Regions from separate parts of the Isoptericola sp. NPDC057653 genome, predicted to be linked through region 1. Evidence: riboswitches for the same ligand, from Rfam matches in the RefSeq annotation. Region 1 holds a riboswitch; the other holds the start of a gene.
The links. A riboswitch is a leader RNA that binds a small molecule or an ion and turns the genes downstream of it on or off. The one in region 1 is predicted to bind S-adenosylmethionine.

Region 1 (7,672 bases):
CCGGGTGGTCGGTCACGGCGGCGAGCCAGCCGGCGCGGCCGGACGCCGCGATGTCGAGCGACGCGAGCTGCGTGGCCACGTGGAACGGCTCGGGGTAGGTGGTGGGCACCTGCGGCACGAGGCCGATGGCGTGGGTGGTGCGCGACACGAACGCCGCGCGGGTCACGGCGTCGAGCCGCGCCGAGGACGGCGACCCGGGCAGGGCGGGCAGGAGCGCGTCGGCGAACGTCGCGAAGGTGACGCCGGCGTGCTCGGCCCTCCGGACGGTGCGGGCGAGGCGGGCGGCGCCGACGAGGTCCGCCGGCGCGAGCCCCGCGACGGCGGCGGCCCCGGGATGGGCGCCCGCGCCGTCGACGTCGAGCCCGACGAGGAAGGGTGTGCTGGTCATGGGTCTCTCCGGGATCAGATCGCGGACTCGTCGCCGAGCCGGTGGTAGGTGCGGTCGAGGTAGACGAGCGGCGACGCCTCGTCGGACCCGGACTGCAGGGCGCGCAGCGAGACGAGGTAGCTGTCGCCCACGGGCGTGCGCTGGACGACGCGGGCGCGCACCCACGAGACCGCCCCGTCGACGACGGGCTCGCCCGTGGGCAGGGCGGTCCAGCCGCCGGCCGCGAAGCGGTCGATGCCGCTGGTCGCGAAGCGCGCGGACAGGTCGTCCTGGTGGTCGGCCAGGAAGCTGATCGCCAGGGTGTCGGCCCGCGAGACGGCGGGCCACGAGGACGACGTGGACGCCAGGGAGAAGGCGAGGAGCGGCGGAGCCGCCGACACCGAGATGACGGACGTGGCGGTGAACCCGACGGGGCGGCCCTCGTGCTCGAGCGCGACGACGGCGACGCCGGCGGGATGCTGGCGGAACACCGTCTTGAACTCGTCGGCGGACAGCTGGGGCTCGTCCTGCTGGGCCAGGAGCTCCTCCATGTCGGTCAGCGCGGCGGTCAGGTCGGTGCGCTCGGCGGTCACCGGGCGGCCCCCGTCAGCTCGGCGGCGGGCGTCGCGGCGGCGGAGGTCAGGCCGGTGGCCCGGCGCAGGGGCGTCGACCAGCGGGCGAACCAGGGGTCGAGGGCCGCGCCGAGCTCGGGCAGCTGCGCCTCGGTGAGGGCGAGGGACCGGGTGGGCACGACGGCGCCGAGCTCGACGAGGACGGGGCGCAGGTGCACCTCGCCCGCCAGCGCGTGCGCCGGGTTGCCGGAGACGACGAGCGGCACGACGACGACGCCCGCGAGCCCGTCCGGCCCGTAGAGGTCGAGGAACGCCTTGAGGAGGCCGGTGTAGGAGGCCTTGTAGACGGGGGTGGCCACGACGGCGACGGTGGCGCGCGCGAGGCGCTCCTTCGCCGCGTCGGCGGCGGGGTGGGCGGGGGCGAGGATCTCGCCCGCGAACGCCGCGAGCTCGACCGTCGCGACGTCGTCGGTGCCGAGCAGCTCGGCGACGCGGCGCCCGGCGGCCTCTGCCGCGGCCAGGGTGCGCGAGCCCGCGCGCGGGTTGCCGGACACCACCACCACGGAGGCGGCGGTGGGGCGGGTGGGTTCGGTCATGGGGTGTACCTCGCAGTCCGTCGATCACGCTTGCCGCGCGGCGTCTCGGCCCGCGGACGGGCCGGCCGGCGGCCTGGTCATCTCCCGGAGCACCCCGCCGTGACGTGGGGGTTGCTGCCCAGCCAGCCGGGGCTTCGCGCTGGGGCTCGTGACCTGGGGCGGAGGTATAGCAGCCGATCCGGGGAACGCCAGGGTGCTCCGGTGATTTCTCACGATCCGGACGCGAGGGAGCCTCCGGCCGGGGGACGACCGGAGGCTCCGGGGCGGGTCGGCGGGCGGGGCGCGGCCTCAGGCGTCGAGCCGCAGCCGGGCGCCGAGCGCGACGGCGGCGACGACGGCGGCGCCGGCGACGAGGACGACGTCCTTCAGCACGTACTGGCCGAGCAGCGTCATGCCGTGGCCGAACAGCTCGTCGCCGAAGAGGGCCACGGGGGACAGGATGCCGACCATCGCCACGGCCAGGACGGCCAGCCCCGTCCGCAGCAGGCGGCCGGAGAGGAGCGTCAGGCCGATGAAGGTCTCCATGACGGCCGTCAGCAGCACGGCGGCCTCGCCCGGCACCAGGCCGAACGTCAGCGTCTCCACCGTGCGGGCGGCGATCTCCTCGGCCGGGCTGGCGCCGGGGAAGAGCTTCAGCACGCCGAAGCCGAGGAACACGAGGCCGAGGGCGACGCGCAGGGCGGGGACCGACCACCGGGCGAGGACGCGCGCCAGCGCGGTGACCGCGACGTCGACGCGCAGCGCGACCCGCTCGGCGAGGCGGCGCGGCGCCGTCGTGGGGGCCGTCGTGGGGGCCGTCGTGGGGGCCTCGGCGGCGGTCGGCGCGGGGTTGTCCGGGGACGCCGGGACGGTGCGGGCGCCGGCGGCGTTGCGGGCCGACGAGGTGGTGACGGACATGGCGGTGCTCTCTTCCGGGTGACGGTGCGCGGCCCGGGGTGGCCGCCCCAGGAGAGAGGACCGGTCGGGACCGGGGATGCGGCGCGGCCGCGTTTTCGCCCGGTCGTCACCCGCCCCTTCCTTTTCGAGTGAGCAAGTGATTAGATCACTTTTCATGACGACGGAGTCGGGCCCGGTCCCGCGCCCCACCCTCAGCGGGACGCTCGCGGAGGCCGTGATCCAGATGATCGGCGACGAGGGTCTGGTCGCGGGCGAGCGCATCGGGCCGCAGCGCGACCTGGCGGCGCGGTTCGGGGTCGCGGTCCCCACGATGCGCGAGGCGCTGCGGCGGCTCGAGGGCCTGGGCATCCTGTCCTTCCGCCACGGCTCGGGCATCTACGTGGGGGAGAACTACCTGCGCAGCGTCCTGCCCAACGCGGTGGCCCCGCCCGCCGACCGCGCCCGGCTCGTGGCGCTCGTCCAGGCGCGCGCCGTGATCGAGCCGGCGATCGCGCGGCAGGCCGCGGTGGTCCGCGAGCCGGCCGCGCTGGCCCGCCTGGCCGACCTCCTCGCGGAGGCGCGCGAGTGCCTCGAGAGCGGGTCGGACCGCCTGTGGCGGGTGAACGTCGACCTCCACCGGGCGGTGGCCGACGCGGCGGGCAACACGATCCTGTCCGAGGTGCTCGACGTGATCCTGCTGCTGCACGCCGAGGACCAGCGCCGGATCCTCGCCCTCCACGGCGACCCGGAGTCGGACTACGAGGAGCACGCCGAGCTCGTGCGCCTCGTGACCGAGGGGCGCGCGGACGCCGTCGCGGACCTCATGCACGCGCACCTCACGGAGGTCGTGGGCGCCATCGAGGGCGCGGCGCCCTAGGCCCCCACCACCCGCAGCACCCGGCCCCGGTGGGGCCGGGCCACGGAACGCCACGAGATCACGACGGAGTGATGACGATGACGAGGACGAACTCGCGCCGCGGGCGGCGGCTGGCCGCCGCCGCGATGGCCGGGGCACTCACCCTGGCCGGAGCCACGACGGCGGCCACGATCGCGGCCACGACGACGGCCACGGCGGCGGACCGCGGTGCGCCCGCCTGCTCGCTCGACGGCGCGACGGTGCAGGCCACGCGGGCCGCGCCGGCGCCGCTCGGCGACACCTTCACCGCCTACGCCGACTCGGGGGTCGGCTGGACCGGCGCCGACAGCACCTACTCGGTGCCGCTGCGCGACGGCTCGCTCGCGTGGATCTTCTCGGACACGTTCCTCGGCCCGGTGGCGCCCGACGGCAGCCGCCCGCAGAGCACGCCCTTCCTCAACAACTCGATCGTGCTGCAGGACGGCGCCGCGCTGCGGACCGTCACCGGCGGCACCGCGGACGCCCCGGAGAGCATCGTGGGGCCCGACCCGGACGGCGCCTGGCACTGGTTCGGCGCCGGGCTGGCCACGCGCCGGGGCGACCTGCAGGTGGGCGTGCTCGAGTTCGCGCGGTTCGGCGAGGGCACCTGGGACTGGGGCTGGAGCGGGTCGTCCGTCGCCACCCTGGACACGGACACCTGGCAGGTGACGTCGGTGGACCCGCTGCCCTCGGGCGCGGGGATCCAGTGGGCCTCGTGGTACCAGCGCTCCGGCGGGCACGTGCTCGTGTACGGCGTCGAGGACCGGGGCGGCGAGAAGTTCATGCACGTCGCCAAGGTGCTGGGCGGCGACCTCGCCGACACGGGGCGCTGGCGCTACTGGGACGGCAGCGCGTGGGTGCGCGACGAGGCCGCGTCCGCCCGGGTCATGGCCGGCGTCGCGAACGAGTACAGCGTGACCCCGTACCGGGACGGCTGGCTGCTGGTCACCCAGGACACGTCGGTGCCGTTCAGCGACGAGATCAAGGCCTTCGTCTCCTGCTCGCCCACCGGCCCGTTCACGGGCGGCGCGACGATCCACCGGATGCCCGAGGTCGGCGCGGCCGGCAGCTACGGCGACCCCGACGTCATCGCCTACAACGCCCACGAGCACCCCGAGCTGCGCGACGACGACACGCTCCTGGTGACCTACAACGTCAACTCCGTGGACCCGGACGACCTGTACGCGGACGTCTCGATCTACCGGCCCCGGTTCGTCGAGATCACGCTCGACGTCCGGCACTGACCCTGCAACGACACACGACCATCACGACGAGGTGAGACGACATGAAGCGTTCCCGCATCCTGGCCGGCGCCACGGCGGCGTCCCTGGCCCTGGGCCTGGCGGCCTGCTCGAGCGACGACGGCGGCGGCGGAGGCGGTGACGGCGGCGACGTCACGCTCGGCTTCTACACGGACAAGGCGGCGTGGGAGCCCAGCTTCGACGCCATGAACAAGGAGTCCGCGGCGCAGGGCAGCACGCTGGACTTCACCGGCTACTCCGACGCCACCGCGTACGACAGCTTCATCAAGCAGTCGTTCCGCACCAAGAAGGTGCCCGACCTGTTCACCTGGCACACGGGCAGCCAGCTGGCCGACCTCGTCGACCAGGGGCTGGTCGCCGAGACCACCGACCTCTGGACGAAGGCGGAGGCCGACGGCCTCGTGCCCGAGGGGCTCAAGGACAACTACACCTACGACGGCAAGCAGTACTGCGTGCCGCTGAACGTCGCCTACTGGGCGGTGTACTACAACAAGAAGGTCTTCGCCGACAACGGCGTCGAGGTGCCGACCACGTTCGACGAGCTGACGGCCGCCGCCAAGAAGCTCAAGGCCGCCGGCGTCACGCCGTTCCACCAGATGAACATCATCTTCGAGTTCGCCTGGTTCCAGGCCCTGCTGGCGGGCAACGCGCCCGACGTCTACCAGGGCCTGCAGACGGGCGACGCGTCCTACCTCGACCCGAAGGTCACCGAGGTGATGGACCAGTGGAAGTCGATGATCGACGACGGCTACTACAACGACCCGGGCGTCACGACGGACCCGCAGACGATGCTCAAGAACGGCGACGTCGCGATGGCGTACTTCGGCACGTTCCTCACCGGCCAGCTCACCGACGTGGGCGCGAGGTCCGGGGAGGACTACGGGATCTTCACCATGCCGAGCATGAACCCGGCGTCGGGGAACCAGATGGTGCTGGAGACCGGCCCGCTCTGCGTGGGCAAGGGCTCGGAGAACGAGCAGGCCGCGCTCGACTACAGCGCCTGGTGGATGTCCGACGACGCCCAGAACGCCTGGTCGTCGTCGCGCGGCGACGTGTCGTTCAACCCGCACGTCAAGGTCGAGGACCCGGAGCTGCAGCACCTGGTCGACCAGGTCAACGGCGGCGACTTCACCATCCAGCAGCGCTACCTCGAGGCGAACCCGCTGCCCGTCTACACCCTGTCGACGGAGATCTTCGGCGACTTCGTCACCAACGCGCCCGACCCGGCACCCGGGCTGCAGCGCCTGCAGGACGAGGCCGACACGTACTGGGCCGAGCAGGGCTGAGCCCCGCCCGCCACGTTCGTCGCGCCGCCGGGGGCCCGCGCCACCGGCGGCGCCGGAAGGAGACCACCACCCATGACCGTCACCGCCGCGCCGCCGCGGCCGCCGACGAGCACGGACCGCCCGGCCCGCCGGTCGCGTGCGCCGTACCGCTGGTCCGCCCGGGGCTTCGCCCTGCCCGCCGTGCTTGTCGTGGCGCTGCTGCTGTACCTGCCGTTCGTCTGGACGTCCTTCCTGAGCCTCACCGAGTACAACGGGCTCGGGGACCCCGAGCTCGTGGGCCTGGCGAAGTACCAGGAGATGTTCACCGACGCCGGGTTCCTCAACTCGCTGCGCAACACGCTGTTCTGGGTGGCCGGCACCCTGGTGCTCCCGGTGGGCCTGGGGCTGTTCATCGCGGTCCTCGCGTACGGGCTCAAGGGCTCGTTCTGGTACCGCCTGCCGTTCCTGCTGCCCTACGCGGTCTCCGGTGTCGCGGTCGGCGTCATCTGGACCTTCGTGCTGCAGACCGGGGGAGCCCTCGACGAGGCGCTCGCGCTCCTCGGCGTGACCGACCCGCCGCGCTGGCTCCTGGACGCGCCCCTCAACACGTTCGTGATGATCGGCGCCGCGACGTGGCAGGGCGCGGGGGTGAACGCGCTGCTGTTCACCATCGGGCTGCAGTCCATCCCCAAGGAGCCGATGGAGGCGGCCCGCGTCGACGGGGCCTGGGGCTGGACGCTCTTCCGCACGATGACGTGGCCGATGCTCACGCCGCTCACCACGGTGGTCGTGGGCCTGGCCATCGTCGGGTCGCTCAAGCAGTTCGACATCATCTGGGCGATGACCAAGGGCGGCCCCGGCGTCTCGTCGGAGACCCTCGCACTGACCATGTACAAGGACACGTTCGTGGCGAACGACTACGGGCTGGGGGCCGCCGTCGCGGTGTTCCTCACCGTGATCACGGTCGCGGCGTCCGTCCTCTACCTGCGCCGGCAGCTGTCCGGCGCCCGGGAGTCGTGATGAGTGCCGCGATCGCGGACCGCGTCCGCAAGACCGTCCTCGTGGTGCTGGGCCTGGTGTGGCTGGCGCCCGTCTACCTCATGGTCGTCAACGCGGCGAAGACCAACGACCAGTACGGCGTCCTGTCGGTGTGGAGCCCCGCCGGGCTCGGCGGCCTCTGGGAGAACGCGACCGCCGCGTGGACCCGCGGCGACATCTCCGCCGGCATCGCCTCGACCGCGCTCTACGCCGTCGTCGCGCCGCTGGTCGCGGTGGTGATCGGCGCCGCGGCCGGGTTCGCCATCGTCGCGCTGCGGCTCCAGCACGGCTTCGTGTGGTTCGTCGTGATCTTCGCCTCGACCGTGTTCCCGATGCAGATGCTGCTCATGCCGCTGTTCCTCGGCTACGTCGAGACCGGGTTGTACGACACCCGCACGGGCATGATCCTCGTCTACACGGTGATCTCGGTGCCGTTCGCCGCGTTCGTCATGCGCAACTTCTTCGCCGGGGTCGCGCACCACGTCTTCGAGGCCGCCGTGATGGACGGCGCCTCCACCTGGCGGATCTTCTGGCGCATCTACCTGCCGATGGCGGTGCCCGCGCTCGTGGCGATCTTCATCCTGCAGGCCACGCTCATCTGGAACGACCTGCTGCTGGGGCTCACCCTCACGCAGTCCGCCGAGACACGGCCCGTGATGACGGCCCTGTCCGCGCTGCAGAGCACGTACGGCGGCTCGACGATGCCGGTCGTGCTCGCGGGCGGGCTCATCGTCTCGATCCCCACCGTCGCCCTCTTCCTCCTCGCCCAGCGCGCGTTCACCCGCGGCCTCGCGCTCGGCC
Region 2 (7,672 bases), on a different contig from region 1:
CTACCGCCGCGACGTCGTCGTGCACCGCTCCCTCGCCGTGTGGTGCATCGGGCTCGACCTCACCGTCGCCGCGCTCTGCGTGGCGTTCGCGGTCGCCGCCTGACGCCGCGGCCCACGGGCTGAGACGCCCGGGTGCGAGCGTGCGGACGGCCGCCTACGTTCGGTTCCTGAGGTTGTTCGTCCGACGGAAGGAGCCCCGATGGGACTGGGTGACAAGGCCAAGCACCTCGCCGAGGAGGCCGAGGGCAAGGTCAAGGAAGCAGCGGGCAAGCTCACCGACGACGAGAAGAAAGAGGCCGAGGGCAAGGCCCAGCAGGCCAGCGCGAACCTCAAGCAGGCGGGGGACGACGCGAAGGACGCGTTCAAGGGCTGACCGACTGCGGACGACGGGGTGCCACCAGCACGGTGGCACCCCGTCGTCGTTCCCGGGCCCTCGGCGCGCCCCGGACCGTCAGAGGTCGTCGGGCAGGCAGCCGAAGGCCTCGTCCGCGCCGAGCGCGGCGGTGGCGAGCAGCCCCTCGAGGCCGGAGCCGTCGGGCACGGGGCGCGGGTCGTCGACCACGACCCACAGGCCGTCCACCACGTCGTACTGCGCCTGCGGCCCCGCGGTGACGAGCGCGCCGACGGCGGCGACGAGCCGCTCGACCTCCTCGCCCGCGGTCCCCAGGCCCACCGACGCGCGCACGGCGCCGGCGTCGAAGCCGAGCCGCCCGAGCAGCGGGTGCGCGCAGAACCGGCCGTCGCGCACGCCGATGCCGTGCTCGGCCGACAGGTACGCGGCGACAAGGCCCGGGTCGTAGCCGGTGACGGTGAACGTCACGACGCCCACCGGGTCGACGGCGTCGTCCCACACGTGCACGACCTCGACGCGGTCGAGGGCGCCCAGCCCCTCCACGAGCCGGTGGCGCAGGGCGTCCTCGTGCTCGACGGCGGAGCGCGCGTCCAGCGCGGCGAGCTCGTCGCACGCGGCCGCGAGCGCCACCGCGCCGATGACGTTGGGCGAGCCGGCCTCGTGCCGGGCGGGGCCCTCGTGCCAGTCGGTGCTCGTGGTGCGCACGCGGCGCACGGCGCCGCCGCCCGCGAGGTAGGGAGTGCCGGCGTCGAGCCAGTCGCGCCGCCCGACCAGGGCGCCCGCGCCGAACGGGGCGTACGTCTTGTGCCCGGAGAAGGCGACGTAGTCGACGCCGGTGCCCGCGAGGGAGAAGCGGCGGTGCGGCACGAGCTGCGCGCCGTCGAGCACGACCCGCGCGCCCGCGCCGTGGGCCGCGGCGACCACGTCGGCCACCGGCAGCGCCTCGCCCGTCACGTTGGAGGCGCCGGTGAGCGCGAGGAGGGCGTAGGGGCGGCCGGTGGCGACCCCCGCGGCCAGCTCCTCCTCGATCTCCGCCAGCGTGGCCGACACGGACGGCCCGCCGGTCACGACCGTGGCGTCGGTGACGCGCTGCCAGGGCAGCAGGTTGGCGTGGTGCTCGATGTCGAGCACGAGGACGCGACCCGGCTCGCCCGTCACCGGGTCGGCGGGCACGCAGCCCGCGAGCAGGTTGAGCGAGTCGGTGGTGTTGCGGGTGACGATCGTCAGGTCGTCCTCGCGGGCGCCGACGAACGCGCCGATCGTGCGGCGGGCGGTCTCGTAGAGCGCCGTCGAGACCTGCGACAGGTAGCCGGCGCCGCGGTGCACGCTGGCGTACAGCGGCAGGACGCGCGCGACGCGGTCGGCGACGGCCTGCAGCGCGGGGGCCGACGCCGCGACGTCGAGGTTGGCGTACGGCACCCGGCGGCCGTCCACGAGCGGGACGAGCGTGTCCGCGCCGACGACGGGCAGGACGGGCGCGACGTCGTGCACGGGCGGGGCGGTGGGCGCGGCGTCCGGCAGGACGGCGGGCGCGGTGGCGAGAGTGGTCATGCGTGGTCCTCCTCGGTCGTGCCGGGGAGGTGGCTCCCCGCGCTTGCCCGCGCGCCGGACGGCGCGGGGGCCAGGTCGTCACCCGGGGCACCCCGCCGCGAGAGGAGGGTTGCCGGCCAGCGAGCCGGGGCTTCGCGCTGGCACTCATGACCTGCGGACCATCGTGCGGGGGCACCACGACCCCGTCAAGCGGGGCCCCCGGAGTTCTCACGATGCGGTCGCGTGAGAGGCTGACGGCATGCCCAGCCGGACCACCCCGCCCCCAGGCGCGCCCCCGGGGGACCTCGTCGGAGAGGTGGCCCACGCGCTCGACGCCGGCGACGCCCAGGGCGCCCGGCACGCGGCCCGCGCCGCGGCCGGCGACGAGGCGGCCGACGTGCTCGACCTGCTCGCGCACCGCGCCGCCGGCGGCTCCGCGCTCGCCACGGAGCTGCTGGTGGAGCAGCTGGACGAGTCCGGCGTCGTGCAGCGGTTCGTGCGCAGCTCGCTGCTCGACGAGGCGGCCGTCGACGACGTCGGCCAGGACGTGCTCATCTCCGTGGCCACGTCGGTCCGGTCGTTCGCGGGCGGGTCGCGGGTCACGACGTGGGTGCACGGCATCGTCCGCCACCGGGTGGTGGACCACCTGCGCCGGCAGCGGGCCACCACGACGCTGCCCGACGACGACGTCGGCCCGTCCGAGCGGATGAGCTCCCTGCTCGCGACCCGCGCCACGGTGCGCGACGCGCTCGCCGCGCTGCCCGAGCTCTACCGCGAGCCCGTCACGCTGCGGGACATCGAGGGCCTGCCGTACGCCGACGTCGCCGAGCGCCTCGGGCGCAGCGTCGGCACGGTGAAGTCCCAGATCTCCCGGGGCCGCGCCCTCGTGGCGGCGGCGCTCGGGGGCGTGCCCTGATGGCCGGGACCGGCGCGAACGAGCGGCTCCTCGGCCGGTACCGGGTGGGCGAGGTGATCGGCGCAGGGTCGTTCGCCACCGTGCACCGCGCCGTCGACGAACGGCTCGACGACGTCGTCGTGGTCAAGGTCCTCGCGGAGAACCACAGCCTGAACCCGGAGATCCGCGAGCGGTTCATCGCCGAGGGCCGCGCGCTGCGCCGGGTGGCGAGCCCGCACGTGGTGGCCGTGCACGACATCGGCGAGAGCGACCGCCAGCAGCCGTACCTGGTGCTGGAGCACGCGGACCGCGGCACGCTGGCGCAGCGCGTCGGCGCGCTGCGCGCCGACGGGTGGACCGCGACGCCGGCCGACGTGCTCGCCGTCGCCCGCGGGCTCGCCGCGGCGGTCGAGGCCGTGCACGCCGCGCAGCTCGTGCACCGCGACCTCAGCCCCGGCAACGTGCTGCTGCGCACCAGCCCGGACGGCGCCGGCGACGGCGCCGCCTCGTCCGTCGTGCGGGCCGACGAGCGGCTCGTCGTGGCCGACCTCGGCATGTGCAAGGACCTGGCGCTCAGCTCCGGGCTGACCGTCGCGGGCGGGACGGAGGGCTTCCGGCCACCCGAGCAGGACGGCCCCGGCACCGTCGACACGCGCGCCGACCTGTGGGCGATGTCCGCCCTGGTCACCTGGCTCACCGAGGGCGCCTCGCCGCCCCGCGCCCTCACGACCGCGCTGGGCCGCAGCCTCGCCGGCTCCCCCGCCAGGCGGCACCCCGACGCGGCCGCCTGGCTGGCCGACGTCGAGCGCGCCCTCGACCCGGCGCACGGCACGGGCACGGGCACGCCCGCGGGACGTGGGCGCCGCCGCCCCGCGCGCGCCGTCGTCGCCGCCGTGGCGGGTGCCGCGCTCGGTCTCGGCGCCGGCGTCGGCGGCACGCTCTGGCTGGACGACCACCCGTCGTCGGCCTCGGGCGGGGCCAGCGTGTCGATCTCCGGTCCGGCGACGGCGACCGTCGGGACGCCGGTGACGCTCACGGCGGACGTCGACGGCGCCGCGCACTGGGTCTGGACGCTCCCCAACGGCGCCTACGCGACGGACGAGGAGACCGTGGAGCTCACCGCCAACCGGGCCGGCTCCGCGGAGGTCGTGCTGGACGCCCGCGCCCCCGACGGGACGCCGATCACCGCCGTCCACCGCCTCGAGGTCGCCGCCGGGTCGTGACCCTCCGGGGCCCCGACGGCGAGGCCGGCAGGAACCGATCCGGGTCCGCGTGCAACCTTTCGTCCGTCGCCTCCGACTCACGGGTGTCAGCAGCGATCCCGCTGACCCCATCGACAGGAGACACCATGCGACACCTTCCCCGCCGACTCACGCCGATCGCCCTCGCCGGCCTGCTCGCCCTGGGTGCCTGCGCGGCCCCGGGCCCGGACGCCGGGTTCGACGACGCGGGGGCCCCGGCAACAGGCGCGCAGGCGCAGGTCAGGACGGGTTCGAAGGCCGAGCCGAAGGCGTCGGCGAAGGCGTCGGCGAAGGCGTCGGCGAAGGCGTCGGCGAAGGCGTCGGCGAAGGCGTCGGTGAAGGCGTCGGCGAAGGACGCGTCGGCGTACACGGTGCGCTACTCCGACGGCTACAAGACCGTCATCACCCTCGACCGCACGCAGGTGGAGAAGCTCACCGGCACCGACCTCGCCGCGGGCGTCGCCGGCGCGGAGCGTGCGCTCGCCGAGCGCGACACCTGGTCGGGCGCCGACACGAAGGAGCATGCCGGCGTCGTCGTCGTCGACGCCGCCGACCGCGAGTCCGACCGCATCGACCGCGTCCTCGGCACGATGGCCGACGGCCGCGACGTCGAGCTGCGGCTGTACGTCGCCCACCACCAGCACGCCCACGTCGCGCACTTCGGCGAGGACGACGACTGAGCGGCTCCCGCCCCGCGCACGCCGCGGCATGTATCCGGCCCGGCGGCCGGCACTCCCTGACAGGCACGTCCCGAACGACCTCACCGACAGGACAGATCATGCGAATCTCCCCCCTGCGACTGGCCCCCCTGGCCGTCGTGAGCCTGCTCGCCCTCGCCGCCTGCTCCCCGGGCGACGCCGCCGGGTTCGACGACGCCGGCGCCACCGCCCAGGTCACGGACGCGACGACGTCGCCCGCCGCGGACGGGGAGGACGACGCGGACCCGGCCTCGAACGACTCGACCACGGGATCGGGCGAGGGATCGGGCGGGGGCTCGGGCCGACCCGGCGTCGACTTCCCCGACCCGGACGACGTGATCGCGGACGCCACCTTCACCGTCCCGGGGACCGAGGACAAGAAGGTCCGCATCGGCGTCGAGTCCGTCGTGGTCTCCGGGCGCACGACGGAGCTGCGGCTCGTCATGACCCCTGAGTTCGACGACGGCGGCCAGCCCGCGTCGTTCTACGACGCCACCGGGGAGGCCCCCGCCCTCACCCTCATCGACCGCGAGAACCTCAAGGAGTACAGCGTGCTCGAGGCCGACGGGGGCGGCCGGTGGTACCGGTCCGACCCCGTCTTCACGACGGCTCTGCCCGGCCGGTCCGTCGGCTACCAGGCGTTCTTCGCGGCGCCCGAGGACGACATCACCGCCGTCGACGTCAAGCTCGCCGACTCGATGCCGGTGTTCGAGGACGTCCCGCTGACCTTCGAGGACTGAGCCGATGCGACCCCACCTGCGCACCCGACACCCCTGGCGCGCGCTCGCCGCGGCCGCGGCCGTCCTGACGGGCCTGGGCGCCGCCGCACCGGCCGCCGTCGCCGCCGACGACGACCCGGCGGGCGGCTACGCCTGGCCCGCCATCGGCGCGCTCGACCTCGGCGACCCGTCGCAGGAGAACATGGTCCGGTCGGTCACCGAGTACGTGACCGAGGGCTCCGTCCTCTCCGTCGACGACACGACGACGGACGGCGCCGAGACCGTCGTGACGCTGTCGTCGGACATCCTGTTCGACCCCAGCGAGTCCGCGCTGTCGAAGGCGGCGAGGGCGAAGGTCGCGGACCTCGTCCAGGACGTGCCCGAGGGCGCCACCGTCTCGGTCGACGGCCACACCGACTCCGTCGACTCTGACGCGTTCAACCAGAAGCTGTCGGAGCGGCGGGCGAAGGCCGTGGCCGGCGCGGTCAGGGCCGCGCGCGGCGACCTGAGGCTCGAGGTCCACGGGTACGGCGAGTCCCGGCTCGAGGCGCCCGAGACCGGCGACGCCCAGGCCGTGGCCGACGCCCGCGCGCAGAACCGGCGCGTCGAGCTCCGCTACGGCGGCTGACGACCGCGGCCCGTCGGCCGCACCCCCCGGGAGGGCGGGCACCCCGTGCGGGCGCCCGCCCTCCGGCGCACGGCCGTTCGCTTCGCGAGACGCACGACCACCACGCGGACGGCTGTCGTACGATCGCCACGACCATCCCGAGCGGCCGAGTGACGTGGCACGTCGACGCCGCAGCAACCCGCGGGCCGGTCGTCGTCCTCGTGGCGGCGGACGGTCCGGACGAGGGTGCTACCGCCACGACCGATGGGAGGAACGCGATGACGCCCCAGATCGACCCCCGCCCCGCCGACGGCTACGCCGGCGACCTCACACCGCAGCAGGCGTGGGACCTGCTCGCCACCGACCCCGCCGCCGTCCTCGTCGACGTGCGCACCGAGGGCGAGTGGCGCGCGATCGGCGTGCCCGACACGTCCGCCGCGGGCAAGCGCCCCGTCTTCGTCGAGTGGGTCCAGGCGGGCGGGCGCCCCAACGCCGGCTTCCTCGCCGACCTGGCCGGCGCCGGCGTGACCGCCGACGCCCCGGTCGTCTTCCTGTGCCGCTCCGGCCAGCGCTCGATCGGCGCCGCACGCCTCGCGACGTCCGCCGGGCTCGGGCCGGCGTACAACATCCTCGAGGGCTTCGAGGGCGGGCCCGGCTTCGACGGCGTCCGCGACCGCGAGGGCTGGAAGGTGCGCGGGCTGCCCTGGGGCACCTACGCCGACGACACCGACGACGCGGCGGAGGCCCGCGCGTGAGCGCCGGGAACCGGGACATCCCCACCGGCCCGGCAGCCGACGACGTCGTCCACGGCGGCTCGGGCCGCGGGCCCCTGCCCGCCACCGCCCGCCCGGCGACGCTCGCCGTCCGCGGGGGTCACCGGCGCTCGGAGTACCAGGAGACGTCCGAGGCGCTGTTCCTCACGCAGGGCTACACCTACGACACGGCGGCCGACGCCGAGGCGTCGTTCCGCGGCGACCTGTCGCGGTTCGTGTACTCCCGGTACGGCAACCCGACCGTGCACACGTTCGAGGAGCGGCTGCGGCTGCTCGAGGGCGCGGAGGCCTGCTACGCGACGGCGTCCGGCATGTCGGCGGTCTTCACGACGCTCGCCGCGCTCGTCTCCAGCGGTTCCCGCATCGTCTCGGCGCGGGCGCTGTTCGGCTCCACGAACGTCATCTACGAGGAGATCCTCGCCAAGTGGGGCGTGCGGGTCGACTACGTGGACGGCCACGTGCTGTCGCAGTGGGAGGAGGCGCTGGCGACCCCCGCCGACGTCGTCTTCTTCGAGTCCCCGTCCAACCCGATGCAGGACCTGGTGGACGTGCGGCGCGTGGCCGAGCTGGCGCACGCCGCCGGCGCGCAGGTGGTGGTGGACAACGTGTTCGCCACCCCGGTCCTGCAGCAGCCGCTGACGCTCGGCGCCGACATCGTCGTCTACTCCGCCACCAAGCACATCGACGGCCAGGGCCGGGTGCTGGGCGGCGCCATCCTGGGCCCGAAGGAGTTCCTCGAGGGCCCCGTCCAGACGTTCATCCGCAACACCGGGCCGTCGCTCAGCCCCTTCAACGCCTGGGTGCTCGCCAAGGGCCTCGAGACGCTCGACCTGCGCGTCCGCGCGCAGAACGCCGCC

Region 2: linked by a shared signal. The riboswitch ahead of ACFU9A_RS04960 (aminotransferase class V-fold PLP-dependent enzyme) and the one ahead of ACFU9A_RS13650 (NADPH-dependent FMN reductase) in region 1 are both predicted to bind S-adenosylmethionine.

Annotation. Positions count from the first base shown of each region.
Region 1 is NZ_JBHVHP010000002.1:520,468-528,139, reverse strand. Features, by position in the region: gene ACFU9A_RS13660 (LLM class flavin-dependent oxidoreductase) at 1-388, opposite strand, end outside; gene ACFU9A_RS13655 (flavin reductase family protein) at 403-918, opposite strand; gene ACFU9A_RS13650 (NADPH-dependent FMN reductase) at 957-1,535, opposite strand; SAM riboswitch class IV at 1,557-1,689, opposite strand; gene ACFU9A_RS13645 (DoxX family protein) at 1,824-2,432, opposite strand; gene ACFU9A_RS13640 (FadR/GntR family transcriptional regulator) at 2,587-3,288, shown strand; gene ACFU9A_RS13635 (DUF4185 domain-containing protein) at 3,366-4,550, shown strand; gene ACFU9A_RS13630 (ABC transporter substrate-binding protein) at 4,592-5,854, shown strand; gene ACFU9A_RS13625 (carbohydrate ABC transporter permease) at 5,927-6,853, shown strand; gene ACFU9A_RS13620 (carbohydrate ABC transporter permease) at 6,853-7,672, shown strand, end outside.
Region 2 is NZ_JBHVHP010000001.1:1,084,693-1,092,364, reverse strand. Features, by position in the region: gene ACFU9A_RS04970 (hypothetical protein) at 1-103, shown strand, start outside; gene ACFU9A_RS04965 (CsbD family protein) at 200-373, shown strand; gene ACFU9A_RS04960 (aminotransferase class V-fold PLP-dependent enzyme) at 452-1,903, opposite strand; SAM riboswitch class IV at 1,938-2,055, opposite strand; gene ACFU9A_RS04955 (RNA polymerase sigma factor) at 2,142-2,798, shown strand; gene ACFU9A_RS04950 (protein kinase) at 2,798-4,000, shown strand; gene ACFU9A_RS04945 (hypothetical protein) at 4,126-4,698, shown strand; gene ACFU9A_RS04940 (hypothetical protein) at 4,797-5,456, shown strand; gene ACFU9A_RS04935 (OmpA family protein) at 5,461-6,063, shown strand; gene ACFU9A_RS04930 (rhodanese-like domain-containing protein) at 6,321-6,797, shown strand; gene ACFU9A_RS04925 (O-succinylhomoserine sulfhydrylase) at 6,872-7,672, shown strand, end outside.